Regions from separate parts of the Sphingobium sp. PAMC28499 genome, predicted to be linked through region 2. Evidence: riboswitches for the same ligand, from Rfam matches in the RefSeq annotation. Region 2 holds a riboswitch; each other region holds the start of a gene.
The links. A riboswitch is a leader RNA that binds a small molecule or an ion and turns the genes downstream of it on or off. The one in region 2 is predicted to bind cobalamin.

Region 1 (10,133 bases), 1.9 Mb from region 2:
CTTAGGCGGTGGTTCATGCCCAGCAATGTGTGGTCGAACACAGCGTTGAAGCGGTCGCCCCACTGCTTGGTCTTGTAGAAGATTTCCAGATAGCTCGACCGGCGGATCTGATCGCCGGACCAGGCATAGCCCTCCGCATTGCGCCAGTGCTTGAAACCGGTGAGATAGTAGGCGACGTTGGTGATCGCCACGCCGTCCGCCGGCGTCCATTCCGCCTTGGCTTGGGTCCAGGCGTCGTCGAAGCGCAACGAGCGGTCGGCGATATTGTAGTTCTTCTTGCGGATATCGCGGACCAGCTTGCCATCACGCAGCGGCGTGCCGTACCAGATCGTCGGATCTAGATCGGCGCGATCATGCGTCAGGGTCAGCACCAGATCGTCACTGGCCTGGTAGCGCAGCGCGGCCGACAGGGCGAGACTACGGGAGCGTCCGCGCTCCATCCAGCCGTCCGACCGGTTGTAGCTGAGATCCACGCGGTAGGAGAGCTTGTCCCCGATCGGCCCGCCGATCCCGCCGGCCGCTGCATATGTATCGAAAGAGCCGCCGCTGAGGCGTAGTTCACCTTCGAACTCTTCGGTGTTGGGCTTCTTGCGCACAACGTTGATCGCGCCGCCGATGCCGCCTTCGCCGTACAGTACGGAAGCAGCGCCGCGCAGCACCTCGATGCGCTCGGCCATCCAGGGATCAGCGGGGAAGGTCTGCGTGGTCGTCGTATAGACCCGCATGCCGTCATAGAGCTGCATCACCGAGGTGTAGCCGGTGAACCCGCGTGAACTCAGGGAATAGCCGAATGCCGAGGAGTTGTTGATCAGGCCCGGCGCGCGCGCCGCCGCCGCAACGACCGTGCGGTCACCAAGACTGCGGATCATCTCCTTGGTGATGACATCGACGCTCGCGGGCGTCTGCATCGGCGTCAGGCCAAGGCGGCTGGAGGCATCGGCCTGCTGGCCAAGTTGCAGGACGCCGGCCTTGCGCGCCGTGACGACGATATTTTCCGTGCCATCGGGCGCGGGCTCGGCGGTCTCCTGAGCATGCGTTGCGGTGACACTCGCCGCCAGTGCGCAACATGATGCGCCGGAACGGATTAGGCCGGAAAGAAGCGATCGTGTATTCATGTGTAACCCCCGTTGCGTTTTCCAGTCGAACAGACAGGTTCCCGCGCAGGAGGACGTCCCCTCGCACGGGCGCAGCGGTGGAGACCGGGCGCAAACGAGCGACCGGCGGAACCCACCGTTGCGGCCTGGCCGCAAGTTCGTCGCTCAGACGGAGTACACCGTGCCGCGGCCATCCCCTGGACCAAGGCAAGAGCGACCGGACGCTGGCAGGTCTCCTGGCTCACGGGTCATCGCACGATGCACGGCCTTCCCAGGCCTCGCAGGAGTTAGCGTCCGGCCCAGTGGCTGCGACAGGCATCCTTGGCCTGCCGAGATATGCATCGCGCTATCCGCTTACAGTTGCAGGGACAGCCTCGGCTTCAGGGGCAGTACCTCTCCACCGCGTTCCCTTTTAAGCCTCTTTCGAAGCACCAACGCGATCTTGTCCCCCGGTAGGGGACGGGCTGGGAACTATGGGCTATCGAACAGGATAGCAAGAAATTCGTAGAACGTGGAATTTGGTCATGCCTGGACGGCCGGTATGCGGCTGTCCCTGACGCTCAGGTGCTGAACACACCGCCCCGTTAGCAGTCATGAACAAGCGGCACATGAGTTGTTGCGAACGATTATCAATGCACGTAATGCGTCGGCAGATAGCGATGCTCAACAACGCCGCCGCCCTTACGCGCCTGCTCCTGCAAGAGCGCACGTCGCTCCTGCGACTTGTCGAAAGCATATTGCGCGATCGGCCGGCAGCGGAAGACGTCACGCAAAGCCTCTGGTTCAAGGTGCAGCGTATTGAGGATGATCCGCCAATCCTGAACAAGCGGGCCTATCTGTTCAGGCTGGCAGCCAATCTGGCGAAGGATCGCATCAGGGCGGACGGCAGATATGCTGCCCTGTTCCACGCCGCCGATACGCTCCCCGAGGAAGTCCCGGCCGACATGGTTGGAGCCGATACCGAACTGTCCGATCGCCAGCGTCTGGCCGTGACGATGGCCGCGATCGACGAACTCCCCGCGCGAACCAGAGAAATCTTCATCCTGCGCAAATTTGACGAACTTACTCTGGACGACATTGCGCATCGGATCGGGATTTCCCGCAGCATGGTCGTCCGACATCTCCAGCAGGCCTTGCGACATTGCATGACCCGATTAGGGGAAAGCGAATGAGGCGATTTGTTGGCTTGCGGAGTGTCCGGATGCCGCTTTCGAACGTCAATGATTATGGAGAGTGTGAAATTTCCATGGTTGAGACGGGAGAAGCGATCGGAATGCATTATGGGCGCTGACGAGGATGCCCCGGATCCGATCGAGGATGCCGCGACGCGCTGGGCGATCGAACAGGATGCCGGCCTGAGCGATGATGGCATTGCGGCCCTGGAACAATGGCTGGGCAGCGATCCGCGTCACCCACCGGCCTTTGAAATGGCCCGTGCGGCGTGGCGCTTCATGGGGCATCCGGCCATTCGTTCGGAAGTGACGCAGCGCAGGCTTAGCGAGCCGCCAATGCCAGGCTATCCGCCGGTCGGCCGACCGGAAGGCAAAAGAAAATGGATTGCGCCCGCCGTCGCGGCCAGCGTCGCCCTTCTTGTCGCGGGCGCGATCGGGGACTGGCCGACGGCGCTGCGGTCCGATGCGATGACGGCGACGGGCGAACAGCGCACCATGACCCTTGCCGATGGATCGCAGGTCCAGCTCAATACCGACAGCGCCATATCCATCGATTACCAGCCGGATCGCCGGATCGTGCATGTGCTGAAAGGCGAAGCCGCCTTTTCGGTGGCGCGCGATCCCCGGCGCCCATTCTCGGTCGAAGCGAAAGGCGGATCGGCCACGGCGCTGGGCACGCGGTTCATCGTCGATCGTCATGCCGACAGGACGCGGGTTACCGTTACCCTGCACAGCGTTCGCGTGGCAGCGCCGGGCGCCGGGGGCTCCATCGCGATCTTGAAGGAAGGCCAGTCCGTCAGATATGACAGGAACGGCGTTGGTTCCGTTCGCACTGTCGATGCAAATGCGGTCTCCGCCTGGACCCGCAAACGGCTTGTCTTCGTGGACCAGCCGCTGCGAGCCGTGGTGGCGGAGCTCAATCGCTATCATCCGGGATATATCGGCATCATCGGCACCGATCTGGGCAACCGGCGCGTCAGCGGGATTTTCCGCACCGACAATCCCGTCGCCGCGCTCGACACACTCCAGGCATCCTTGAAGTTGGCCTCCATCCGTCTCACCGACCGGGTGATTTTCATTCACGGCTGAACCCACAAAAAAATTCGGCTCCCCGGTTCTCACTTCGAGATTTGAGACGTCATGTTCTTGAAGGCGCTTCGCATTAGCGAATTGCCATTCATATAAGATGCCTGAATTTTGGGGGTTAACACGTGAAGATTGTAGAGGCCGGCAAGGCTGCTGTGGCGGGATTTCGCACTGTCATTCCGGCGACGTTGCTCGCGACGACCGCGCTGGGCGCCGGGATCGTCATGCCAACGAGCGCCTATGCCCAGGAGCGCAGCTATAATGTGCCCGCCGGGCCGCTGGCCGTTGCACTCAACCGCCTTGGCGAGGCGGCCGATATCGAAATCATCTATGATGCAGACCTGACGAACGGCATCGCCAGTCCGGGCCTTCAGGGCAGCTATGGCCCGGCCGAGGCGCTATCGCGCCTGCTGGTCGGAACAGGCCTCACCTTCCGGCAGAGTGGCGCGCGCTCCTATACGCTCGAAAGAGCGCCCAGGTCTGCTGAGGGGGCGGTCCAGCTGGGACCGGTGAGGGTCGAGGGCGCAACTGCAACCATGACGGCCAACGGCACCGATGGCGCGGACCTTGCCCTGACGATGACCGAGGGGACGAAGTCCCTTGCCGGGCAATATGCACAGGTCGGCGGCAAGTCGGCGCAGCGGCTGCGCGACATCCCCCGCAGCGTCACGGTGCTGACCGCGCAGGAGATCGAGGACAAGGATATCACCACCGTGACCGCCGCGCTCGATCAGGTGACGGGCATCTACGTGGCCTCCTATAATGCCCGTACCCCCGTATTCTATTCGCGCGGCTTTCTGATGCAGAACCTGACGATAGACGGCGGCAGCCCCATGCGCATGCATGACGGCCTGCAATCGATCATCAACGGCGTCGGCCTGCCCAATCTGCTCGCCTATGACCATGTCGAGGTGATGCGCGGTGCGGATGGGCTCTATTCGGGAAACGGGGATGCCAGCGGCACGGTCAACCTTGTGCGCAAGCGCCCGACGACCAAGCGCCAGATCAAGTTCGCAGCCTATGCGGGAAGCTGGGACAATTACCGCGCAGAGCTTGACGTGGGCGGGCCGCTCAATGCTTCGGGCACATTGCGGGCGCGCGTGGTGGCGGGCTGGCAGGACGCGGATTCCTATTTCACCGGCGCCTATACCAAGGACAAGTTCGGCTATGGCATCATTGAATGGGACGCAGGCGCGCATACAACGCTGTCGGCGGGCCTGAGCTATGACGATCTGAATACGCAGAAATATGAACGCACATTGGCATGGCGTTCGGGCAGTCTCGGCACGCCGGAGAATCTGCCGATCCTGTCGAAGCGGGATTCCTGGATGCCCGAATGGTCCTATGACAAGGCGCAGACCCTGCAATATTTCGCCAAGGCCAGCCACGATTTCAGCCCCGACTGGAACCTGACCGTCAACCTCACCCGCAGCGAAGTCGATTCCGACGAGCTTTATGGCTATTATGGCATCGGCATCAATTCCGATGCGGCAGTCCCCAGCGGCTTCTTCATGCGCTGGATGTCGCACGGCTATTCCAACCAGACGATGGCGGACGCCAATTTGAAGGGCAAGTTTACCCTGTTCGGCCGGCAGCACGACGTTGCCGTCGGCGCGAACTGGTCGCGCAGCGACGCCAATTCGACCAACCCGATTGGCAGTATCGCCGGCGTGACGGTTGACGATTACCTGACCTATTATCGCTACACCAAGCCGACTGCGGCCGAAATATCGACCTGGAGCGGCTATGGTGAATGGGGCAGCGTCTATGGCGAAGACGGCTGGGTCACGAGCCGTTACGGCTTCTGGGGCACGCTGGGCATGCATATCGCCGATCCGGTCAAGGTGATTATCGGTGGGCGCTACAGCCGCAACGAGAATTTCCGGGGCCAGACGATCGGCAAGTTCGTGCCTTACGCGGCCGTCACCTATGAGGTCTCGCCCGACTGGACGACCTATGCCAGCTACTCCGAAATCTTCGAGCCGATGCAGAACATCGTGCCGATCGGCCAGTGGCACGAGGATGCCACCCAGATCAGCTTTTCGGACAAGCCGACCACCGGCCGCAACTTCGAGGGCGGCGTCAAGGGTGACCTCAACGGAGGTGCATTGCAGGCGGCCTTTTCGGTGTTCTACATCGAGAAGAACAACGTCTACGTGAATGATGAAACGCAGGGGCAGGTCGTCATCCCCGGCTATGGCACCACCTATATGCAGCGCGTGGCGAAGCTTCAGACCAGCAAGGGGTTCGACGCCGAACTGAAAGGCGCGCTGACGCAGAGCTGGCAGGTTTCCGCCGGATACACGTTCAACGTGACCAAGAACAAGGAAGACGACGAAGGCGGCCCGATCCTGCTCTGGGCACCCAAGCATTCGGCGCGGGTGTGGAGCACCTATCAGCTTCCTGATGCGCTGGAGGGGCTGCGCCTTGGTGCCGGCGTCCGCGTGTTCGGCAACTCGGACTTGCGCAAGGGCTATGCCGTGATCGGCGCCAGTGCCGATTACGAGATCAACCGGCATCTGACGCTGGGTGTCTACCTCGATAATCTGGCAAACAAGACGTACCGCGTCTCCACCAGCAGCGCGGCGACTTATGGCAATCCCCGCAACTTCATGGTGACGCTGCGCGGAACCTACTGAGCCGATGACCCGCGCGAAACCTCCGACATTCCCAGTCGAAGGTTTCGCGCGGGATATGGCGGCGAACGCCCCGCTCCAAAGGCCGCTTTGCTCGGTCAGGCAAGCCACGCGCGGGCATGGGCCGGGTCATGTTGCGAGAGAAAATGTGAAAATCCACAGCGGTCAAACGTCTAACTGACAGACGCTCTCCAAACGGTATTGAAAAGCAATCGCATGAAAGACGCATTCCGCCAGTCGATGGCCTGGCTGCACACCTGGGTTGGATTGGTGGCAGGCTGGCTGCTGTTCTTCGTCTTCGTGACCGGCACGGCGGGCTATTTCCAGCAGGAGATTAGCCGCTGGATGCAGCCCGAGCGGGTGGTCACGGTGGCGCCCGCCGAGGTCGATCGCACGATCCTGGCCGACCGGGCCATCGAACGATTGACCACAGTCGCACCGGTCGCCGCGAGTTGGCAGATCATCTTCCCCTACCGGCAACAGGGGGACCGCGACTGGCAGAATTTCTCCATCCGCTGGGAGGAAATGCCGAGCGGGACGCATGACTATGGCGCTAGCAGCAATGAGCGCCTTGACCCGGCCAGCGGCGCCGTCCTGCCGCCCGATCCCGAACCGCGAGAGACGGCGGGCGGCGTTGGCCTCTACCGCATGCACTATGCACTGCATTACCTGCCCTATGACTGGGCGATCCGGATCGTTGGCATAGCCACGATGCTGATGCTGCTGGCGATCGTCAGCGGGGTCATCACCCACAAGAAGATCTTCAAGGACTTCTTCACCTTCCGCCCCGGCAAGGGCCAGCGTTCCTGGCTGGACGCGCATAATGTGGTCAGCGTGATGGCGCTGCCCTTCTTCCTGATGATCACCTATAGCGGGCTGGTCTTCTTTCTCTTCGCCTACATGCCCGCCGGCAAGGACGTGATCTACGGCACCGACCCGGAAACGAGCGGGGCCTATTATGATGAACTGTACGAAGGCGGCGAGCATAAGCATGCGCCGATAGGCCGCCCGGCAGCACCGCTCGCGCCCATGATCGCACAGGCCGGCAAGGCGTGGGGCATGGACCAGATCGCCTGGATCACCGTCGAGCGGATGGAAGGCGAGGTGTCGGCAGTGGAAATCACCCACGTCCCGATGGGCCTTGGGCGCAATGATGCGGCAACCATGCGGTTCAACGCCGACACCGGCCAGCGCCTGCCCGATGAGCCGGCCTCCAGCGGCGCGCCGGGCGTGACACAGAGCGTGCTATTCAACCTGCATGAAGGCCTCTACGCCGATCTCTGGGGGCGCTGGGCCTATTTTGCGTCTGGCCTGCTTGGCTGCGCGATGGTCGGTACGGGACTGGTGCTGTGGTCGGTCAAGCGGCGCCGCTTTCATCTGAACGAAGACCGCGGGCATCAGGAGCCGTTCGGCGTGCGTCTGGTCGAGAGCCTTAACGTCGCCACGATTGCGGGCCTGCCGCTGGCTGTAGCGGGCTTCTTCTGGGCCAACCGACTGCTTCCGGTCGACATGATGGACCGTGCGGCCTGGGAATATCACAGTCTGTTCGCGCTATGGCTGGGCACGCTGTTCTACGCGCTGGGCCGTCCACTGCGTCGGGCATGGATCGAACTGCTGTGGGCGAGTTGCGCCGCTTTCGCCTGCGTGCCGCTGCTGAATGCGCTGACGACCGGGCGGGGGCTGCCGGTCTCGCTGAGCAAGGGAGACTGGGTATTCGCCGGGTTCGATCTCACCATGCTGGGCCTCGCCGGTGCCTTCGCCTTCACAGCCCGCAAGGTGCAGCGGCGCTTGCGCCCAGTGACGGTTCCGGCGCGGCAACCCGTGCTGCGGGCGGTGCAGGCATGAGCCGGGGCAAGTCCGTTTCCGTTGGCTATCGCCTGGCGGTCGCATCGCGGGTCGCAGGCGCATTTCTGGGCGGTTACGCGCTGATCTCCGCCGCAACCGTGCTGCTCGCGCTCGTCTGGCCGCTTCCCAAGGCGCAAGCGGTGCTGAGCGCATCCATGTTGAGCTTTGCGCTCTATGCGGGGTTCGTCATCTGGGCCTTCCATGTCCGTCGCCTGCGGTGGATCTGGGGCGTCGTGCTGGGCGGCACGGCATTGCTGAGCGCGGCGGCATGGCTGTTCGGTGCGGGAAGTGCAGCGTGAGCGGCGTGCATCTCGCCATGCTGGCGCTGAGCTTCCTTGGCTTCGTGGCGCTGGCCGTGGGCATGGAGCGCCATGCCAAACATCTGCTGCGCATCGTGCCCGCGCCGCATTGGCGCCTGGGCGCGCGAATTGGTGGCTGGGCGCTCCTGGCAGGCGCACTGGCGCTTGGCATCGCCGGGCTTGTGACGGCCGGAGTCGGCATTGCCATATGGACCGGATGGATTGGCCTCGCTGCGGTCGCACTCGTCTTCGCCCTGCCGAAATGGCCGTGGCAGCCGCCGGTCAAGGCCAGCGCGGACCGTAGCCCGCGCAGGAAGACCGCGCTGATCGACGACGAACCGATCCGCCAATCCCGGCGCTGGATCGGCTGGCTTCTGCTGGCTTCGACCGCTGCAGCCTTTGCCATTGCCTTCGCACAGGTGGAGACCAAGCCATTGGAACGCGAGGATGCGATACATGGTCAGGTCGGCCCCTGGACTTTCACTTTTGCCGAGACTGACCGTGATGGCCCGGAACTGGTCGACATGGATGTGCCGATGAAAGCCTATCGCCTGCGCTTTTGCGAAAGCTGCGACAGCCAGATCCTGCGCGTCACCCTCAAGGTCAATCGCCCACGCGCCATGCGCGCTTCGGGCGTCGCGTTCGAGGGTGCGCGCTGGGAGCGTTCGACACAGATCCAGTTGCCCTCCAATCTCACCGCCAGGAGTGAATTATGGATGACGGTTGTGGGCAAGGACGGCGCGGTCCATCAGACATCGTGGCCGATGGCCGCTGTCTCGCCTGCGACCGTCACCTGGTTCGCCCATCAGGAGCGCACGAAATGACAGCCGTGAGAAAATCTCTAGCCTGTGGGGTGGCCGTCATCATCGGCGTCTTGTCGACGCCCGTACTGGCGCATGAACCGATCCTCAAATGCGTGTTGCTGGACCCGGCGACTGTCCGGTGCCGGGGAGGCTACGCCGAAGGGGAGACAGCACAGGGCGAGCGCCTTGAGGTGATTGATCATGCCGACAGGAGGCTGCTGGCCGGCAAACTGGGCAAGGATGGCACGCTGACCTTCGCGCGGCCCAAAGGCCCCTATTATGTCCTGTTCGACGTAGGGCCCGGCCATCAGGCGGTCGTCGAACATGATGAGATCAGCCTGCCGAGGGCGAGCGACCGAGCCCGTTGGGTGAGGAAATGAGAGCATGACGGTCAATCGCAGCAGCGCGCGGGTTGCTCCTCTGGCCTATGATGCGTCGGACGATCCTGCCCGCCAGACGGGCCTCGTCGATATGGGGGCGATATCAGCAGCGTCAGAATGGGGGGCATCGGGTCGCTATGCGGACCAGCCCATGAGCCTTCAGACGCGGCTGTTCGGAATGGGCGGGGTTTGCTGCGTCGCCATGGTCATAGCCGCTGGCCTGTTTTTGTCCTGGCAGGTCTACACTGCAATAAAGCCAACGCCAGCGCTCAGCGTGTTCGACATTGCTGCTCCCGCCGCACCGCCCGAACCGCAGCGGCAGGTGTCCCCCGGCCCCGAACAGGTCCAGAAGGAAAAGGCGCAACTGCAGCCCGATCGCCCCAGGATCGAGGTGCCCGAAATAGAGATCCCAAGCCAGAACCCAGTCACGCTGGTTGCGGCCAAGCCTGTCATCGATCCCGGCCCGCCGATCGAGAAGACCACGGCGCCGGAAACCAAGCCGGCACCGCCCGCGCAGAAGGCCAGCGATGCCAAACCCAGTTGGGAAGGCCTGGTGCTGGGCGCGCTCAACAAGGTGAAGCGCTATCCGCGGGAGGCGGCGTTCCGGCGCCAGCAGGGCGTGCCGTATATCCGCTTCGTCATGAACCGCGAGGGCAAGGTGCTTTCCGTGCGACTGGAGCGGTCCTCGGGCGTCCGCTCCCTCGACGACGAGGCTCTCAGCCTGCCCAAGCGGGCCTCGCCGCTGCCCAGACCGCCTGAAGAGGTGAAGGGCGACAGCATCGAACTGGTGGTCCCCGTAGAGTTTTTCATGTCCTGAA
Region 2 (10,133 bases):
GCGCCGCATCGGCATCCTCGGCGCTGGCCGGCGGCGCCTCGCCGGGCGGGCCGACGATGACGACGATCTCGCCCTTGGGCGGCGCATCGGCATAGCGGGCAGACAATTCGCTCAGCGTGCCGGTCGCCGTCTCCTCGAAGGCCTTGCTGATCTCGCGGCTGACCGCTGCCTCGCGATCGCCCAGCGCCGCCGCCATCGCCGCCAGACTGTCCGACAGGCGCGGCCCGCTTTCGTAGAAGACGAGGGTCGCGCGCAGCGCCACCACTTCGGCCAGCACGTCGCCGCGCGCCTTCGCCTTGTTCGGCAGGAAGCCCATGAACAGGAACCGGTCGGTCGGCAGGCCCGACAGGGTGAGCGCCGCGATCGCCGCGCTCGGCCCCGGCAGGGTCGTGATCTTGCGCCCCGCCGCCCGCGCATCGCGCACCAGCTTGTAGCCCGGATCGGAAATCAGCGGCGTCCCCGCGTCCGACAGCAGCGCCACCGATTCGCTCGCCATCCGCTCGATCAGCCGTTGCCGCACATTTTCCGCGCTGTGGTCATGATAGGGAATCATCGGCCGATCCGATCCCGCATGGCGCAGCAGCCTTGCGCTGACCCGTGTATCTTCCACGGCGACCACGTCGGCCAACCGCAGGACTTCGGCCGCGCGCGGCGTAAGGTCTCCAAGGTTGCCGATCGGCCCCGCCACGATGTAAAGCCCGGGCTCAAGCCCGGATGCCAATATAGTTTCCATAAGGATCCCAGATGACAGAGACGGATGCCCCCCGGCAAGCGAACATGTTCGCGGCGATGAAGCGCAGCGCGCGATTGCTGTTCGTTGCCAGCACCATCATGCTTGCCGCCTGTCAGTCGATCGTGCCCAAGGGCCCCGGCCCCGCCCAGCCCACCGGTCCCGCCAAGCCGACCGGCCCGGAAGTGACCCAGGGCCTGCCGACCGACACTGCGCGCCATCGCGTCGCGCTGCTGGTGCCGACCAGCGGCCCCAATGCCGGGGTCGGCCAGTCGATCGCCAATGCCACCACCCTGGCGCTGATGGACATCAAGACCGACAAGGTCCGCATCACCACCTATGACACCGCCACCGGCGCGGCGGCCGCCGCCAACCGGGCGCTGGCCGACGGCAACCGCCTGATCCTGGGTCCGTTGCTGGCCGATGACGCCCGCATCGTCGGGCCGATTGCGGCCAAGGCCAATGTCCCGGTCATCAGCTTCTCCAACGACACCAGCGTCGCGGGCAGCAACATCTTCCTGATGGGCTATACCCCCAACCAGTCGATCGAGCGGGTGATCGGCTTCGCCCGTGAAAAGGGCCTGTCCAATTTCGGCGCGCTGGTGCCGCGCGGCACCTATGGCGAGCGTGCCGGCAATGCGCTGCTGCGCGCGGTCGAACAGGCCGGCGGCACGGTCGTGTCGATGCAGACCTTCGATCGCACCCCCGCCTCGATCACCGCTGCGGTCAAGAAGCTGCAAGCCTCGTCCAGCTATGACGCACTGCTGATCGCCGACAGCGGCCGTGTCGCGCTGCAGGTCGCACCGATCGTGCGCAAGAATGGCGGCGCCAATGCCCGCCTGCTCGGTACCGAAATCTGGAATACCGAAGAATCGCTGGCCGCCAGCCCCGTGCTACGCGGCGCCTGGTATGCCAGCGTGTCGGACGGCCTTTATCGCCAGCTCGCGACCAAATATCGCACCCGCTACGGCAGCGCGCCCTTCCGCCTGTCTTCGATGGGCTATGACGCGGTGCTGCTGACGGTGCGGATCGCCCAGGACTGGAAGCCGGGCGCGCCCTTCCCGACGGCACGGCTGCGCGATCCGGGCGGCTTTGCTGGCATCGACGGCGCCTTCCGCTTCAACCGCAACGGCATCGCCGAACGCGCGCTGGAAGTGAGCGAGGTCGGCGCCGGCACGATCAGCGTGGTCGATCCCGCCCCGCGCGGCTTCGGCAACTAAGCAAAGGGGGCCGGAAGGCCCCCTTTTTCGTTCCCGATCAGACCCGTGCCGTCGGCACGATCAGCGGCAGGCCGTCGTTGACGTCGATCCGCGCGGCGACGCCATAGACGGATGCCAGCCGCTCCGGCGTCAGCACGTCCATCGGCGCCCCGTCCGCCACCAGCGCGCCGCCATCCATCAGCAGCAGCCGGTCGCAATAGCGCGCCGCCATCGCCAGGTCGTGCAGCACGGTGACGACCAGCGCCCCGCCCTGCGCCTGCGCCCGCAGCAAGGCCATCACGTCGATCTGGTGGCCGGGGTCGAGCGCGGCGAGCGGCTCGTCGGCGATCAGCGCCGGCGCACCCACCGCCAGCGCCCGCGCCAGCAGCACCCGCGCCCGCTCGCCGCCAGACAGCTCAGTGGCGATCCGCCCCTTGAAGCCGGTGACATCGGCGCGGGCCATCGCATCCTCGATCGCCGCCTCATCGTCGGCGCTCAGGCGCGACAGCGGCCCCAGATGCGGCAAGCGCCCCAGCGCCACCAGCCGCTCGACCGCCAGGGGCCAGTGCAATGTCTGGCCCTGCGGCAGATAGGCGATGGACCGCGCCACCGCCTGGCGCGACAGCCGCTCGACCGGCGCTCCGTCCAGCAGCGCGCGACCGGCGGCCGGCTTCACCAGCCCCAGCAGCGCCCGCACCAGGGTCGACTTGCCCGCGCCATTGGGGCCGATCACGCCGATCAACTGGCCCGGCGCCATGGTCAGATGGACGCCACGCACCGCCAGATGGCGACCCAGCCGGACGTCCAGTTGCTCGGTCGACAGGGTCACCATAGCCGCCGCTCCCGCATCAGGTGAATGAGGAAGACCGGCACACCAAGGATCGCGGTCAGCACGCCCAGTTTCAGCTCGCTGCTGGTCGGGATGATGCGCACGCCGATATCGGCCAGGGTCAGCAGCACCGCGCCGCCCAGCATGGACGGCAACAGCAGCGCGGACGGCGAGCGATCGGTCAGCGGTCGCACCAGATGCGGCACGATCAGGCCGACGAAGCCGATCGATCCGGTCACCGCCACCGCGCCGCCGACGCCGATCGCGACGCCCGCCATCAGCCGCAGCCGCGCCCGCGACAGGTCGACGCCCAGCGCCCGCGCGCCATCCTCGCCCAGGGTCAGCGCGTCGAGCGCGCGTCCGTCATAAAGCAGCAGCGCCGCGCCAACCGCGATGCAGGGCAGCGCCAGCAGCAGATGGTCGATGCTGCGATTTTCCAAGCTCCCCATCAGCCAGCTCATGATCTCCATCGCGGCAAAGGGATTGGGCGACAGGTTGAGCGCCAGGCTGATCCCCGCCCCCGCCAGCGTCGCGACGGCGATCCCGGCCAGGATCAGCGTCAACGGGCTTTCCGACGGCCCGGCAAGCAGGAACAGCGCGCCGATCGCCGCCAGCGCGGTGACGATCGCCAGCAGCGGCAACGCCATCGGGTGCAGTTCGGACAGGCCGAAATAAAGCGCGATCACCGCCCCCAGCGCCGCCGCATTGGACACGCCCAGCACGGCGGGTTCGGCCAGCGGATTGCGCAGATAGCCCTGCAATGCCGCGCCGGACAGGCCCAGCATGCCGCCGACCAGCAGGCCGATCGCCATGCGCGGCAGGCGCAGGTCGATCACGATCGCCCGCGCCACCATGTCGCCGCCGCCGGCCAGCACCGCCAGGATGCGCGCCGGCGCGATCGTCACCGTTCCCAGCGCGACCGACGCGATAGCCGCGACCAGCAGCAGGGCAATCAGCCCCGGCAGCAACAGAGGATGCCGCCGCCCCTTAGAAGCGGACACGCACGCCGCCATAGGCCGACCGGCCATAGGTGCCATAGCCATAGGCGGTGGCGTAATCCGCATCGAACAGATTGTCGATCCGGCCATAGACTTCCAGATGGTCGCCCATGGGGAAGGACGCGCGCAGGCCAGCCAGCGCATAGCCGTCGAGCCGGCGGGTGTTGGCCGTGTCGTCATAGCTGTCGCCGACCATGGTCAGGGTCGCGCCGGTCGACAGGCCGAAGGACCAGAGATAGTCGGCCGACAGGCTGACCGCATTGGCGGCGCGGCGCGGCAGGCGATTGCCATCGGTGGCCCCGCCCGACCGGTCGCGCGCATCGACATAGCTGTAGGAGGCCGCCACCGTCAGCGCCTCGACCGGCTTCAGCGTCAGCGTCGCTTCCACGCCCTTGGCGCGGGTCCGGTCCAGATTGCCATAGGTGTAGGTCGCATAGTCATAATTGATCTGGTTGCGGGTGTCGCGCCGGAAGGCGGTCAGCGACAGCACGGCCTTGTCCCCGTCCAGGCTCTGGTCGAAGCCGATATCATAGCTTTTCGAGCGCTCCGGCCGCAGCGCGCTGTTGCCGCTATAAGTGTCGTAAAGCTGATAGAGGGACGGCGCCTTGAAGCCCTCGCCATAGGAGAGGCGGATATTCGTCGCGCCGGCGTTCGGCGTGTAATTGGCGTTGGCACCAAAGGTGGTCGCGCCGCCGAACTGGCTATGATCGTCATGGCGCAGCCCACCAGTGACGGCGAGGCCGGCAAGCGGCTTCACCACCGCCAGCGCATAGACGCTGTCGATGTTCGCCTTCGCGCTCGCTATGTCGCCAAAGCCGAAATACTCATAGTCCGGCCGCTCATGCTCATAGCCGAAGATCAGCTTGGCCTGATCCACCGGGGCATAGACGCCCTCATATTCGAACCGCAGATTGGTGCCCGAATAGCCATAGTCCGGGTCAGTGCCGCGCACGAAATAATAGTCGCGATCGTTGCGCAGCCAGGTGACGGCGGCCCGATTGGTCAGCTTGCCGTCGAGCAGCGCCAGATTGATTCCGGCATAGCCGACATATTGGTCCAGCTTGCTGACGTCGCTGCTGTCGGCCGGCGCGCCGAAGAAACTGTCATAGTCGAGATCGGCATGGATATAGTAACCGCGCAGGTCGAGGCTCAGGCTGTCGGAAAAGGCGATCTTCAGCTTGGCGTTGGTGGCGATATTCTCATAGCCATCCTTCTCCACGCCGCCGAAGGATCGGCCGACCGAGGAAATGCCGTCGGTGTTGAAATAGGCGACGCCAACGCCGCCCGACACCGCGCCGCGCGTGCCCGACACATCGGCCTTGGCATTCAGCGTATCGCTATAGCCATAATCGGCCGAGGCATTGACCTCGAAACCCTCGCTCGGCGCGCCGGTCATCACATTGACCACGCCGCCGATCGCCTGGCTGCCATAGACCACCGAGTTGGAGCCGCGCAGCACTTCGATCCGGCGGATATTGCCGGTCAACAGATGGCCGAAATCATAGCCGTCGCCGATGCCGCTCGGGTCGTTGACCTTGACCCCGTCGATCAGCACCAGCGTCTGGGTCGTCTCCGCGCCGCGCAGCGACACGCCGGTCACGCCGCCGGTGGAACCGTTGCGGCTGAAGCGGACGCCCGGCGTGGTGGCGAGCAGGTCGACGACATCGACCGCCTGGCGCGTCCTGATCGTGTCGGCATCGATCACCGTGATCGCCTGGCCGACCTCGTCGCGCGGCTGTGCGATGCCCGAAGCGGTGACGACGATATCGTCATCCTGGGCCAATGCCGGCGTAGCGGTCAGCAGCGCGATCAGCGAAATCCCCAACGTCTTCATTTTATCGTCCCCCGGCGTCCGTCGATTTGGAACCGGGGCGTCCGCACAAGCGGTCGCTGCGTGAGGATCGGGAAGACGCCAGCGCCCCGCCCCACGCACCGATGCGGCCCCGGCCGCCATGGGCGTCGCTCGACGGAAACACCGCGCCATGGCCATCCCCTGGGCCAGGGCAAGAGCGACCAGACGCCGGCAGGTCTCCTGGCTCGCGGGTCAGGGCAGCGATGCGCCAGCCTTCCCGGACCTGTCGGTCCAGTGGCCGGTTCCGGCCCTCCCCTTTTGAAGAGCCTGGGAACCCTGCGCATCGCGCTCACCGCTTACAGTTGCAGGGACAGCCGCGGATTTGGAAGGGCTGCGCCCCCCGCACCGCATTCCCGTTTTCAGCCCTTGCGGGCACCGGCGCGATCATGCGCGTCCGGGGCTTTTGACCGCCCCGGCGCGCGGCCCCCATAAGCCAAAGCACAAGCCCTGCCAAGCGGGCCAGGATCGCCCCGGCGGATCGTTGCGCGGCGCCGGCGGGCGGCTATGCAGGGGCCTCTGACCCAAGGAGCCGACATGACCGATTCGCCAGATCTATCCTTGATGGCCATCACTGCCGCCGACGTCGCCGATGCCGCGCGGCTGATCGCGCCGGCGGCGGTCCGCACCCCGCTGATCGAGAATGCCGCGCTCAACGATCATTGCGGCCGGCGGGTGCTGGTGAAGTTCGAGGGCGCCCAGCATAGCGGATCGTTCAAGTTCCGTGGCGCCTATAACCGCCTCGCCCGGCTGAACGCTGCGGAACGGGCGGCGGGCGTCGTCGCCTGGTCCTCGGGCAACCATGCCCAGGGCGTCGCCTTCGCCGCCCGCCTGCTCGGCATTCCCGCCACGATCGTGATGCCGGCCGATGCCCCGGCGATCAAGACCGCCAACACCCGCGCGCTCGGCGCAGAGGTCGTCCCCTACGACCGCTTCACCCAGAGCCGTGAGGAAATCGCCACCGCCCTTGCAACCGAACGCGGCGCCACCCTCGTCCCCTCCTTCGACGATCCCTTCATCATCGCCGGCCAGGGCACGATCGGCCTCGAAATATTGGAGCAGGCCCAGGCCGTCGGCGCTGACCTCGCACAGATACTCGTCTGCTGCGGTGGCGGCGGGCTGGTCGCGGGCACGGCCACGGCGGTCAAGGCCGCCCGCCCCGACATCAGCGTCTATGCGGTCGAGCCCGCCGGTTTCGATGATACCGCCCGCTCGCTCGCCAGCGGCATGCGCGAAACCGTCTCGCCCGACGCGCGCAGCATCTGCGACGCCCTGCTGGCGCCCAGCCCCGGCGCGCTGACCTTCCCGATCAACCATGCCCTGCTGGCCGGCGGCCTGGTCGTCAGCGACGATCAGGTGCGCGACGCGATGCGCTTCGCCTTCACCACGCTCAAGCTGGTGGTCGAACCGGGCGGCGCGGTCGCGCTCGCCGCCATGCTTGCCGGCCTCGCCCCGCCCAGCGACGGTGCCACCGCCCTCGTCATCTCCGGCGCCAATGTCGATCCGGCCGCCTATGCCGCGATCATCGGCGGCCAAGACGCCTGACCGCTGGTCTTTTGCCCCGTCCCGCACTAAATGCGGCGCCATGATGAGCCGCTTTTCCAAGATGCATGGTCTGGGCAATGATTTCGTCGTGATCGACGCGCGCCAGGCGCCGGTCGCGATGACGGAGGCGCGCGCCCGCGCCATTGCCGATCGCCATGCCGGCATCGGCTGCGACCAGCTGATCGTCATCGGCGATGCGGAGACCGGCGATCAGGCAGACGTGTCGATGCTCATCTTCAATTCCGACGGTTCGGAAGTGGAAGCCTGCGGCAACGCCACCCGCTGCGTGCCGCTGTTCGTTGGCAAGGATGTGCTGATCCGGACCAGGGCCGGGCTGCTCGACGCCAAGAGCGTGGACGGCGGCGCCAGCGTCGACATGGGCGCGCCTCGCTTCGACTGGGACGCGATCCCGCTTGGCTATCCGATGGACACGCTGACGATGTCGGCCAGCTGGGAAGACCTGCCCGCGCCGGCCGCCGTCAATGTCGGCAACCCGCATGTGATCTTCTTCGTCGAGGATCTGGACGCGGTGGATTTCGAGCGCCTCGGCCCGCTGATCGAGCATGACCCGCTCTTCCCCGCCCGCGTGAACGTCAATTTCGCGCAGGTCGTCGGCCCGCAGCATCTGCGCCTGATCGTCTGGGAACGGGGCGCCGGCCTGACCCGCGCCTGCGGCACCGGCGCCTGCGCCACCGCCGTCGCGGCGATCCGCCGCAAGCTGATGGCCGGCCCGGTGACGGTCAGCCTGCCGGGCGGCGACCTGGAGATCGACTGGGCACCGGGCGGCACGATCCGCATGACCGGCCCCGCCACCCATGTGTTCGACGGCGAGGCGGACTGGGACCGCTTCTGACCGTGGCCGGTCCCGACATCATCACCCTGGGCTGCCGGCTCAACATCGCGGAGAGCGAGGCTATTCGCGAAATGGCCGGCGCACAGGACGACCTGATCGTCGTCAACAGCTGCGCCGTGACGGCCGAGGCCGTGCGCCAGACCCGGCAGGCGATCCGCCGCGCCAGGCGAGACCGCCCCGACGCCCGCATCCTCGTCACCGGCTGCGCCGCCCAGACCGAGCCCCAGACCTTCGCCGCCATGGCGGAAGTGGACGGCGTGATCGGCAACCGGGAGAAGCTGGAGGCCGCCGCCTTCGCCCCGGTGGCGGATAAGGTCAACGTTTCCGACATCATGGCCGTGCGCGACACCGCGCCGCACATGGCCAGCGCCTTTGCCGAACATGCCCGCGCCTTTCTGGAGGTGCAGAATGGCTGCGATCATCGCTGCACCTTCTGCATCATCCCCTATGGCCGGGGGAACAGCCGCTCCGTCCCCGCCGGCGCGGTGATCGACAAGGCAAAGCAGCTGGTCGATGCGGGCTATGGCGAGATCGTGCTGACCGGCGTTGATGTCACCAGCTATGGCCCGGACCTGCCAGGTAGCCCTTCGCTCGGCCAACTCGTTGAACGGCTCCTCAAGCATGTCCCGGACCTGCCCCGGCTGCGCCTCTCCTCGATCGACAGTGTTGAGATTGACGAGCGGCTGTTCAACCTCATCGCCCATGAGCCGCGCATGATGCCGCATCTGCATCTCTCGCTACAGGCCGGCGACGACATGATCTTGAAGCGCATGAAGCGCCGCCATGCCCGCGCCGATGCCGTGCGCATCGTCGAGCGGGTGAAGGCCGCCCGCCCGGACATCAGCATCGGCGCCGACATCATCGCCGGCTTCCCGACCGAGGATGAGGCCATGTTCGCCAACAGCCTGGCGCTGGTCGCCGATTGCGACATCGTCCATGGCCATATCTTCCCCTATTCGCCGCGCACCGGCACGCCCGCCGCGCGCATGCCCCAGCTGGATCGCGCAACCATCAAGGCGCGCGCCGCGCTGCTGCGCGATGCCTGCGCGGCGCAGCGCGACGCCTGGCTCGCCCGGCTGGTCGGCACCCGCCAGTCGGTGCTGGTCGAACGCAATGGCCTGTCGGGCCATGCCGAAAATTTCGCGCCGGTGCGCTTCACCACGCCCCAGCCCCCCTCCACGATCGTCGCGGCCCGCATCAGCGGCCTTGAGAATGGCGCGCTGATCGCGCAAGAGGCGCAATAATGACTGACACCGGCACCAGCTGGCGCGACCGCCTCTTCGGCGGTCTCAAGCGCACCTCCGACAAGCTCGGCGAGAATCTGACCGGCCTTTTCACCAAGGCCGCGCTCGACGACCAGACCCTCGACGAGATCGAGGAAGCCCTGATCATGTCCGATCTCGGCCCGGCCATGGCCGGCCGGGTGCGTGATCGCCTGGCCGAAGGACGCTACAACAGGGAACTGACCGAGGAATATCTGCGCGAGATCATCGCGGAGGAGATTGAGAAGGTGCTGGCCCCGGTCGCCCGCCCGCTCGAGATCGAGGCCTTCCCGCGGCCACAGGTGATCCTGGTGATCGGCGTCAACGGATCGGGAAAGACCACCACCATCGCCAAGCTCGCCAATAATTTTCTGGAACAGGATTATGGCGTGATGCTGGCGGCGGGCGATACCTTCCGCGCCGCCGCCATCGGCCAGCTCAAGGTCTGGGCCGAACGCCTCGGCGTGCCCATCGTCGCCGGTAAGGAAGGCGGCGACGCGGCCGGCATCGTGTTCGACGCGGTAAAACAGGCGACGGCTACCGGCATCGACGTGCTGATCGTCGACACCGCCGGCCGGCTGCAGAACAAGACCGAACTGATGGACGAACTGGCCAAGGTGCGCCGCGTGCTCGGCCGATTGAACCCGGCTGCCCCGCACGACGTTGTCCTGGTCCTCGATGCCACCACGGGACAGAATGCGTTGAACCAGATCGAAGTCTTCAAGGAAACCGCACAGGTCACGGGCCTGGTCATGACCAAGCTCGACGGCACCGCGCGCGGCGGCGTGCTGGTCGCGGCGGCGGAGAAATATCGCCTGCCGATCCACGCCATTGGCGTCGGCGAAAAGATCGAGGATCTGCGCCCGTT
Region 3 (10,133 bases), 480 kb from region 2:
ATCGAGGTCTGCGGCACGCTTTCATATTGCCAATGGGCGCCGTCTACCTGTTCGCGCACCTGCAGCGTGTAGCGGCCGTCGACGAAGATCGCGGCCTCCTCCGGCAGGACCACGGCGCTGCCGGCCGAGCCCTGGAAACCGGTCAGCCAGGCGAGCCGCTGGGCATAGGCGCCGACATATTCGCTCATATGCTCGTCGGTCAGCGGCACCACGAAACCATCAAGCTTCTGGCGTACCAGCTGGGCACGCAGGGCCTTCAGGCGATCTTCATAACTGGACATCGAACTTCCCTTGGATCATTCCGGCCTCTTGCGTTGGCCATAATGCCGACAACATAGAGGGGCCGGCGCGCTTATTCCAGCGCAGCCCCCGTCTGGACCATGGATAGTTAATGACCGATCAAATGCAGCCGCCCCTGTCCCCGCCGATCGCCGAACGTCGCCCGCACAGTTTCGCGCATCATGGCATCACGGTGGACGATCCCTACGCATGGCTGCGCGACCCCGGCTATCCCGACGTCCAGGACAAGGATGTGCTGGCCTATCTGGAGGCGGAGAACACCTGGTTCGAGGGCGCGATGGCGCCGCACAAGCCGCTGCTCGACACGCTGTTCCAAGAGATGAAGGGGCGCATCAAGGAAGATGACCAGTCGGTTCCGCAAAAGGATGGCGACTATATCTACTGGCGCGCGTTCGAGACCGGGGCGCAATATCGCAAATGGTATCGCAAGCCCGCTGCGGGCGGCGAGGATCAGCTGATCCTGGACGAACCCGCGCTGGCGCAGGGGCATGACTATTTTCGTCTGGGCGCCATGTCGGTCAGCCCGGACGGCCGCTATCTGGCCTACGCCATCGACACCAATGGCTCCGAACGGTTCGAGGCGCGGATCAAGGATCTGTTTTCGGGTGAAATCCTGCCCGAAGTCATTCCCGACACATTGTCGTCGCTGGTGTGGACCAGCGATTCAAGGGGGCTGCTCTACGGCCTCGCCAATGAAAATTGGCGGACCGACAATGCGCGGCTGCACTGGCTGGGCCAGAGCGTCGAGAGCGATGTCGAGCTGTTCCATGAGGATGATGAAGGCTTTCGCGTCTCGATCGGCCTCACCTCCTCGGAAAAATGGATCGTCATCGCGACTGGCGACCATGTCACCAGCGAAGCCTGGCTGATCCCGGCCGACAATCCGACCGCGACGCCGCTGCTCGTCTCCGCGCGCAAGGCCGGCCGCGAATATGACGTCGATGAGCATGAGGGCACGCTCTACATCAAGACCAACGACACCCATCCCAATTTCCGGCTGGTGAAGGCATCGCTCGACGCGCCCGACCAGTGGGATGAAGTGATCGGCGCCGACGCCCATTTCTACCTGACCGATTTCACCCTGTTCAAGACCTTCTACGTCACAGAAGGGCGGCAGGACGGGCTCGACCAGATCGAGCTGCGCGATTATGCGACCCATGCGGCAAAGCGCATTCCGTTCCCGGAAGCCAGCTATTCGGCGAGTCTCGACGACAATCCCGAATATGAGGTGACGAAGCTTCGCATCGGCTATGAATCGATGGTCACGCCCGACACCATTTATGATTATCATCTGGCAACGGGTGAGCTGGAGGTGTTGAAGGTCCAGGAAATTCCCTCGGGCTATGACGCCAGCCGCTATGCCACCGAGCGGCTGATGATCCCGGCGCGCGACGGCACGCAGATTCCGGTGTCGATCGTCTATCCGGCCGACTTCCCCCGCGATGGCAGCGCGCCGCTGCACCTTTATGGCTATGGCGCCTATGGGCTGGCGATGGAGCCGGGCTTCTCGACCAGCCGCCTGTCGCTGCTGGATCGCGGCTTTGCCTTTGCCATCGCCCATATTCGCGGCGGCGACGATATGGGCCAGCAATGGTATCTGGACGGCAAGCTCGACAAGCGCACCAACACCTTCACCGATTTCGTCGATGTCGCGAAGGGGCTGATCGATCTTGGCTATTCGGCCAAGGGCAGGATCAGCATTTCGGGCGGATCGGCCGGCGGCGAGCTGATGGGCGCGGTCATCAACAGCGATCCCGACCTGTGGGGCGCGGTGGTGGCGCATGTGCCGTTTGTCGACGTGCTCAACACCATGCTGGACGAGACGCTGCCACTGACGCCGGGCGAATGGCCCGAATGGGGCAATCCGATCGAGGATGAAGCCGCGTTCCGGACCATCCAGTCCTATGATCCCTACACTCATGTCCGCGCGCAGGATTATCCGCCGCTGATGGTGACCGCCGGTCTCAACGACCCGCGCGTCACCTATTGGGAGCCGGCCAAATGGGTGGCGAAGCTGCGCGCGACCAAGACGGACAGCAATATCCTGCTGCTCAAGACCAATATGGGCGCGGGGCATGGCGGCAAGTCGGGCCGGTTCGAGAGCCTGCACGAGACCGCCGAGGAATTTGCGTTCATCCTGTGGCAGCTGGGAGTGGAAGGCTGATGGCGTCGAGCTTCACCAAGCAATTCATCGCGCGGCCCGAGCATATCGATGTGCTGGGCCATGTGAACAATGCGGTGTGGGTGCAGTGGATGGAGCAATTGTCGGTCGAACATTGGATGACCGATGCCGACCCCGTCCATGTCGACGCCTATATCTGGGTCGTGACCCGGCATGAGGTTGATTATCGCGGTAACGTGACCGAGGGCGATGTCGTGTCGGGCCGCACCTGGATTCCGGAAGGACCGCGCGGCGCGCGGTTCGACCGGCTGATCGAGTTCACCGGACCGGACGGCAAGGTGAAGGTGTCGGCCAAATCCACCTGGGCGATGATCGACAAGGAAAGCGGCCGGCTGATGCGGGTGCCGGCCGAAGTCGCCGCCAACTTCATCGAGGGCTGAGCCGGCCCAGCTTCAGCGGGCGCTGACGGCCTGGGATAGGGCGCGGGCCGCCTGCACATAGGCCGGTCCGCCGCACACGGTCCAGGCCTGGGGCAGGCTGATGCGCGCTATGTCGCGCAGCACGGGATGGTGCAGCATTTCGGTACCCTGGTCGGTGATGCGGTCGGTGGCGCTCTCGACGATCAGATAGTCAGGCCGGGCGGCGACCATCTCCTCCAGGCTGACCTGCGCGATCGCCGGCTTGCCAAGGTCGGCGGCCAGGTTGCGCAGCCCTGCCCGCGTCATCAGGTCGTCGACCAGCGTGCCGGTGCCGGTCATATAACCGCGCCGCTGATAATAGGCTGCGACCTTCGGCTTCGGTGCGCGGGGCAGGGCGGCGAGTTCCCGGTCCATCCGCGTTATCATCGCTTCGCCCCGGTCGGCATGGCCGATCGCCTGCGCCACCGTGCGGATCGACGCGACGATATCGGCATAGCTGTCCGCGCTTTTCAGGTCGACGGCGGGATAATGCTGGGCCTTGAGGATCGCGATCGCCGGATTGCGCCGCGCTGGCATGCCGATCACCAGATCGGGATTGGTCGCCAAAATCTGTTCGGCCGATCCGTCGAGGATGGGCAGGCCCTTCGTTATGGCAGCCACCGCCGACATCTGCCGATCGCCGGCATTATGGGTCAGGCCGGCAATCTGGTCGCGATCGGCCAGCGCGACCAGCAACTGGTCGGCGCACAGGTTGAGCGACACGATCCGTTGCGGACGTTTGCTGGCACTGGCAGGCTGGCGAGCGGTGGCCGCCCATAAGGTGGCGCCACCGACCAGGGCGATCATCAGGGCGATCATCCCCTTGCCGGGGCCGATGGGCGCAAATATCCGCATGGCCACCTCCCTTAGCCGGCGCGCTCCGCCAGGCAAGGAAGATTGACGCTCCAGTCGGGCTCGCCTATCGCCCGGACTGCGACAGGTTCCCCGGCAATGGGGATGAAAAGGGAATGGGGTTCAAGACCCCGGCTGCCCCTGCAACTGTGAGCGGCGAGCCTTTGTGCCACATGCCATTGGGACCGCAAGGTTCTGAGAAGGCGGTATGAATCAGCGATGACCCGCGAGCCAGGAGACCTGCCGGTCGCGGTCGTCCTTCGCGCGGACAGGGTGTGCCGAGCGGACGGGGGTGAACCCGCGTGGCGACAGGTGGACCGCAAATTGCGGGGACCATGTCGCGCCCGGCCGGGCACCGATATCGTCCCTGGGATGCGGTCCCTCGTCCGGGGGCTTATGTGTTCAAATATCTGACTTTCTGTTCTTTCCTTCTCTCCACCACCGCTTTCGCCGAAGAGGCGCAGCAGGCGCCACCGCCCGATGCCGCCGCCGATGCCGGGGCATCCTCTATCTTCGTCACGGCGACCCGCCTCGCCACGCCGGTGGATCAGGTGCCGGCCTCCGTCACCGTGCTCGACAAGGCAGCGATCGACCGGGCGCAGGATCTGGGCGTCACCGAATTGCTGCTGCGCACGCCGGGCGTCAGCATCTCGCGCAATGGCGGCTATGGCACGGCGACGTCGCTGCGCATCCGCGGCGCGGAATCCGACCAGACCGTGGTGATGATCGACGGCGTGAAGCTCAACGATCCATCCTCGGCCGGCGGCGGCTATAATTTCGCCAATCTGCTGGTCGGCGATGCCTCGCGGATCGAAGTGCTGCGCGGTCCCCAGTCGACCCTGTGGGGCAGCCAGGCGATCGGCGGCGTCGTCAATGTCGTCACCGCCATGCCCGAAAAGGCGCTGGAGGGGAGCTTCGATATCGAGGCGGGGTCGCGTGACACGGTCAGTGCCCGCGCGGCGCTGGGCGGCAAGACTGGCCCGGTCAGCTGGCGGATCGGCGGCCAGAGTTTCACCACCGAGGGTATTTCGGCGATCAGCCCGGCCTTTGGTGGCAAGGAAAAGGACGGCTATACCAACCGCAGCGTCACCGGCCGGGTCGAGGTTGCGCTGGCGGACGGGATCAGCGCGGACCTGCGCGGCTATTATTCCGATGGCCGGGTCGATTTCGACGCGACCAGCGCGGACAGCCCGGCCTATGGCACCAATCGTGAATTTGTCGGCTATGCCGGCCTTAACGTCGCACTGCTCGACGGCCGCTTCCGCAACCGCTTCGGCTATGGTTATACCGACACCGATCGCGACAATTACGACCCGCGCAACCCGCGCAAGCAGACCTTCGACGCGGCGGGGCGCAACCAGCGGCTGGAATATCAGGGCAGCTTCGCGATCGCCGATGGCTGGACCGCGCTGTTCGGGGTGGAGAATGAGAATAGCCGCTTCCGCAGCGTGTCGCCTTCGGCGTCGCTTTCGGTGCCGATTCCCGACCCGGCCCGCGGCAAGGCGGAGATCACCAGCGTCTATGGCCAGCTCAATGCCCAGCCGATTACGGGCCTGACCCTGACCGGCGGGCTGCGCTATGACGATCATAACCGCTATGGCGGCCGCACCCTCTTTTCCGCCGGTGGCGTCTGGGCGCTGCCGACCGGGACGGTGCTGCGCGCCAGCTATGGCGAGGGCTTCAAGGCGCCGACCCTCTATCAGCTCTTTTCCGAATATGGGAACCAGGCGCTTGATCCCGAACGCGCCCATGGCTGGGAAGCGGGCGCGGAGCAGCGTTTCTTTGGCGAGAAACTGCGGCTGGGCGCGACCTGGTTCGATCGGACCACGACCGACCAGATCATCTATAATAGCTGTTCCACCAGCTCGACCGATCCGCTCTGCTTCACGCCCGGCACCACCACCCGCCGCTATGGCTATTATCTCAATGTCGCGCGCGCCAAGGCGCATGGCATAGAGGCGCAGGTGGCGGTCGAACCGGTCAAGGGACTGACCATCGACGGCAATTATAGCTGGACCGTGGCGGAGGATCGTTCGGACGGCACCGCGAACGAAGGCAATTGGCTGCCGCGTCGGCCGCGGAACAGCGCCAATGGTTCGATCAGCTATGCCTGGCCCTTCGGCCTCACTACCGGCGCGGCGGTGCGCTGGTCCGGCCACAGCTATGACAATGCGGCCAACACCACCCGGCTGGACGATTATACACTGGTCGACCTGCGCGCCGAATATGCGTTCACCCCGGCGTTGCGCCTGTTCGCCCGCGTCGAGAATCTCTTCGACGAGAACTACATGACGGCCTATCGCTATGGCACGCTCGGCCGCAGCATCTATGCCGGCTTCCGGGGGCGCTTCTGATGCTGCGTCCCGTCGAACCCGGCCCCGCCATCGTCGCCTGCAATACCTGCCGTCATTCGGCCGAAGCGCGGGAGGATGAGGAGGGCGTGCGTGGCGGGGCCCGGCTGGCGGAGGCGCTGCGCAGCGTGCAGGCTTCCGACGAGCGCTATGCCACCGTCGCGGTGCAGGACATGCCATGCCTGTTCGCCTGCCAGGATCATTGCACCGTCCATCTGCGCGCGCCGGGCAAGGTCGGCTATGTCATGGGGCGGTTCACACCGGATGCCGATGCGGCGCGCGCGATCCTCGATTATGCCATTGCCTATGCCGCCAGCGAGCATGGCCGCGTCGCCTTTCGCGAATGGCCCGAAGGCGTGAAGGGCCATTTCATCACCCGTACCCCGCCGGAAGGATTTGTCGTCGAATGAGCTTCGCCTCGATCACCGATTTCGAAAATGCCCTGGCCAACCTGCCGCCGGCCGAGGAACTGGCGAGCGCGGCAGCACGCGCGCGGCAGGCCGAGCTGACCAAGCCATTGGGGGCGCTCGGCCGGCTGGAGGATGTCGCGATCTTCATGGCAAGCTGGCAGGGGCGCGCGGTGCCGCGCCTGAAGCGGGCGCGTGCCGCGATCTTTGCCGGCAATCATGGCTTCACCGTCCATGGCGTCAGCGCCTATCCGGCCGCCGTGACCGCCCAGATGGTCGCCAATTTCGCCGCCGGCGGCGCGGCGATCAATGCGCTCGCCGGTGTCGCCGGGCTGGAACTGGCGGTGCGATCGATCGATCTGGACCGGCCAACGGCGGACTTCACCGTCGCGCCCGCCATGACCGAGGAGGAGTGCCTGACCGCGCTGTCGATCGGCGCGGCGGCGGCCGAAGAGGATCTGGACCTGCTGGTCGTGGGCGAGATGGGGATCGGCAATTCGACCGCCGCCGCCGCGCTGAGCGCCCGCAGCTTTGGCGGTGCGGTCCGCGACTGGGTTGGTCCCGGCACGGGCGTCGATGGCGAGGGGATCGCGCGCAAGATCGCGACGATCGATCGCGCGCTCGCCTTCCATGCCGATGCGCCGGACAGCGCCTTCGAAACGCTGCGCCGGCTGGGCGGACGCGAACTGGCGGCGATTGCTGGCGCGGTGCTGCGCGCCCGCCAGCTGGGCGTGCCGGTGCTGCTCGACGGCTTCATCAGTTGCGCCGCGATCGCGCCGCTGGTGGCGCAGGTGCCGGTCTTTGCCGATCATTGCCTGGCCGGCCATTGCTCGGCCGAACCGGGCCACGGCCTGCTGCTGGAGCGGATGGGCCTTGAACCGCTGCTGCGCCTCGACATGCGATTGGGCGAAGGGAGCGGCGCGGCGGTGGCGGCCAATATCGTCCGTGCCGCCGTAGCCGCGCATAGCGGCATGGCGACCTTTGCCGAGGCGGCGGTGTCGACCGCGACATGATGGGCATGCCGCTCCATCTGCTGCGGCATGGCGCGCCCGAGACGCCCGGCCTGTTGCTGGGGCGGACCGACAGCGTGCCGACGCGCGCAGGCATCGATGCCTGCTTGGCGCAGGCGGAGGGGCTGGAGATCGAGATGATCGTAACGTCCGACCTGCAGCGCGCCCGGCAGGCGGCAACGGCGATCGGCGAGCGCGCCGGCTTGCCGGTGTGGGTCGATCCGCGCTGGCGGGAACTGGATTTCGGCATCTGGGATGGCCTGGCCCCGGCCGATGTCGATCCCGAGGCGCTCGCCCGTTTCTGGCAGGATCCCGATGGCTTCGCGCCGCCAGGCAGCGAGGGATGGACGGCATTGCTGGGGCGGATCGCCGATGCGGTCGAGGATCTGCCGCGCGTGCCCACATTGGTGCTGACCCATGGCGGGGCGATGCGCGCGGCGCTGGCCCATCTGTGCGGGTTCAGCGTGCAGCAGAGCTGGAGCTTCGGCCTGCCCTATGCCGCCTTGCTGTCGCTGGAACGCTGGACCGGGGAGCCGCCGCTCGCCCGCATCACGGGCCTGCGCCCATGAAGGGGCTGGTCCTTGCCATCCAGTTTCTGACCCGCCTGCCGATGCCGAAGGTGACAGCGAACGAGACAGACTTCGCACGGTCGATCCGATGGTTTCCGGCGGTCGGCGCGATTGTCGGTCTATCTGTCATGTTCGCTGTCAATCTTGCTGTTCGCATCGATCCCTGGATCGGGGCGCTGGCCGGGCTGCTCTGCTGGGTCGGCGTGACCGGGGCGCTGCATCTCGACGGGCTCGGCGACATCGCTGATGCCTGCGGCGCGGTGCATAAAGGGCGCGATCGGCTGCTGGCGGTGCTGGCCGACCCGCATGTCGGCAGTTTCGGCGTGGTGGCGATCGGCCTGCAACTGATCGTCAAGCTGCTGCTGCTCCATGCGCTGGTCGAGCGGGGCATGATGTTGCCGCTGCTGCTCATTCCCTTTGCCGCGCGGATCGGGCCGCTGCTGTGGGCGCGGATGCTGCCGCCGCTGCATGCCGGGCTGGGCGCGCGCTTTGCCGATGCCGTCAAAACGATCCACATCGCCCTGTGGATAAGTCTGTTGATAATCGCCGCCTGGTGGCTGCCGGCCCTGCTCGCGGCGCCGCTGCTGATGCTGGTCTGGGGCCTGTGGCTGAAGCGCAGGCTGGGCGGCATTTCCGGCGATGGCCATGGCGCGGGGATCGAACTGGTTGAAAGCGGGCTGCTTTTCGTCGCCCTGATTGCCGGTGGCGCGGCATGACGACGCGCTGGACATGGCATGGCGGCGGCGTCGCGGCGGCAAGCGCGCATTTCGGCGGTGCGCCCGAAAGTTGGCTCGACTTATCCACAGGCATCAATCCCCATGCCTGGCCCGGCGCGGCCGAGCAGGCGATCGACTGGCGCGCCTTGCCCGACGAGCAGGGACTGCGCGCGCTCGAACAGGCGGCGGCCGATCATTTCGGCGTCGCGGCCGATCATGTCTGCGCTCTGCCGGGGACGGAGGTTGGCTTGCGCCTCGTTGGCGCATTGCTCGACGGTCCGGTCCGCCATGCCAGCCCGGCCTATCGCACCCATGGCGCGATGGTGTCCGGCGCCGCGCCGGTCGATCTCGACCGTCTGGACGAGGCCGACGGGCAGACGCTGATCCTTGCCAATCCCAATAATCCCGACGGGCGCATCCATGGCGTGGCCGATCTGCTCGCCCTGCTCGACCGGCGCGGGTCGGATGGCTGGCTGGTGGTCGACGAGGCCTTTGCCGATGGCCATCCCGGCATCAGCCTGGCGACCTTCGTGGCCGACGATCGTCGCCTCATGCTGTTGCGCTCCTTCGGCAAGTTTTTCGGGCTTGCCGGCCTGCGCCTCGGCTTTCTGGTGGCGCCGCGCGCGATCATCGCGCGGGTGCGGGACAGGCTGGGTGCCTGGCCGGTGTCGGCCGCCGCCATTGCCATCGGCACGGCCGCCTATCGCGATACCGCTTGGATAGAAGCGATGCGCGATCAGCTGCAGCGGGAGGCGAAGGCGCTCGACGCGCTGCTGCTGGGCCACGGTTATCAACCGATCGGCCAAAGCCCGCTCTTTCGTCTGATCGAAACGCCCCATGCCATGGCCCTGTTCGAGCGGCTGGCAGGGCAGGCGATCCTGACCCGGCCCTTCGATAGTCAGCCGCATTGGCTGCGCATCGGCCTGCCGGCAGACGCGATGGGTCTGGCCCGACTGGAACGGGCGCTGCGCCATGGCTGATCCGGTTGCGTTGCTGGCACTCGCGCTGGATGCGGTGGTCGGCTGGCCGGCGGCACTCTATCGCCGGGTAGGCCATCCGGTCGGCGGCTTTGCGCGGCTCATCGATCATTGTGCCGCGCGCTGGAATGATCCGGCGCATAGCGCTCTCGTCCGGAAAATGGGCGGAATAGCGACGGTGTTGGTCCTGCTGCTGGTGTCAGGCGGTGGCGGATGGCTGGTCCAGCATCTGCTGCGCCTATGGTTGCCGGTACCCTGGAGCTGGCTGCTGATCGGCCTGCTGGCCTATCCGGCGCTGGCGCTGCGCAGCCTGCACAGCCATGTCCGCGCCGTCTACCGCGCACTGGCCGCCGATGACCTAACGGCGGCGC

Region 1: linked by a shared signal. The riboswitch ahead of E5554_RS16825 (TonB-dependent receptor) and the one ahead of E5554_RS08005 (TonB-dependent receptor) in region 2 are both predicted to bind cobalamin.
Region 3: linked by a shared signal. The riboswitch ahead of E5554_RS05615 (TonB-dependent receptor) and the one ahead of E5554_RS08005 (TonB-dependent receptor) in region 2 are both predicted to bind cobalamin.

Annotation. Positions count from the first base shown of each region.
Region 1 covers NZ_CP039248.1:3,511,028-3,521,160, reverse strand. The annotation lists gene E5554_RS16825 (TonB-dependent receptor) at 1-1,115, opposite strand, end outside; cobalamin riboswitch at 1,303-1,545, opposite strand; gene E5554_RS16820 (RNA polymerase sigma factor) at 1,688-2,266, shown strand; gene E5554_RS16815 (FecR family protein) at 2,288-3,355, shown strand; gene E5554_RS16810 (TonB-dependent receptor) at 3,478-5,991, shown strand; gene E5554_RS16805 (PepSY-associated TM helix domain-containing protein) at 6,205-7,833, shown strand; gene E5554_RS16800 (iron transporter) at 7,830-8,132, shown strand; gene E5554_RS16795 (DUF3325 domain-containing protein) at 8,129-8,956, shown strand; gene E5554_RS16790 (hypothetical protein) at 8,953-9,315, shown strand; gene E5554_RS16785 (energy transducer TonB) at 9,320-10,132, shown strand.
Region 2 covers NZ_CP039248.1:1,647,246-1,657,378, reverse strand. The annotation lists gene rsmI (16S rRNA (cytidine(1402)-2'-O)-methyltransferase) at 1-733, opposite strand, end outside; gene E5554_RS08020 (penicillin-binding protein activator) at 790-1,950, shown strand; gene E5554_RS08015 (ABC transporter ATP-binding protein) at 1,988-2,761, opposite strand; gene E5554_RS08010 (iron ABC transporter permease) at 2,755-3,759, opposite strand; gene E5554_RS08005 (TonB-dependent receptor) at 3,746-5,590, opposite strand; cobalamin riboswitch at 5,761-6,003, opposite strand; gene E5554_RS08000 (threonine/serine dehydratase) at 6,143-7,150, shown strand; gene dapF (diaminopimelate epimerase) at 7,191-8,003, shown strand; gene mtaB (tRNA (N(6)-L-threonylcarbamoyladenosine(37)-C(2))-methylthiotransferase MtaB) at 8,006-9,247, shown strand; gene ftsY (signal recognition particle-docking protein FtsY) at 9,247-10,133, shown strand, end outside.
Region 3 covers NZ_CP039248.1:1,167,062-1,177,194, forward strand. The annotation lists gene E5554_RS05595 (aminopeptidase P family protein) at 1-281, opposite strand, end outside; gene E5554_RS05600 (S9 family peptidase) at 392-2,464, shown strand; gene E5554_RS05605 (acyl-CoA thioesterase) at 2,464-2,862, shown strand; gene E5554_RS05610 (ABC transporter substrate-binding protein) at 2,875-3,735, opposite strand; cobalamin riboswitch at 3,802-3,995, shown strand; gene E5554_RS05615 (TonB-dependent receptor) at 4,131-6,086, shown strand; gene E5554_RS05620 (DUF1636 domain-containing protein) at 6,086-6,493, shown strand; gene cobT (nicotinate-nucleotide--dimethylbenzimidazole phosphoribosyltransferase) at 6,490-7,503, shown strand; gene E5554_RS05630 (histidine phosphatase family protein) at 7,500-8,069, shown strand; gene E5554_RS05635 (adenosylcobinamide-GDP ribazoletransferase) at 8,066-8,785, shown strand; gene cobD (threonine-phosphate decarboxylase CobD) at 8,782-9,765, shown strand; gene cbiB (adenosylcobinamide-phosphate synthase CbiB) at 9,758-10,133, shown strand, end outside.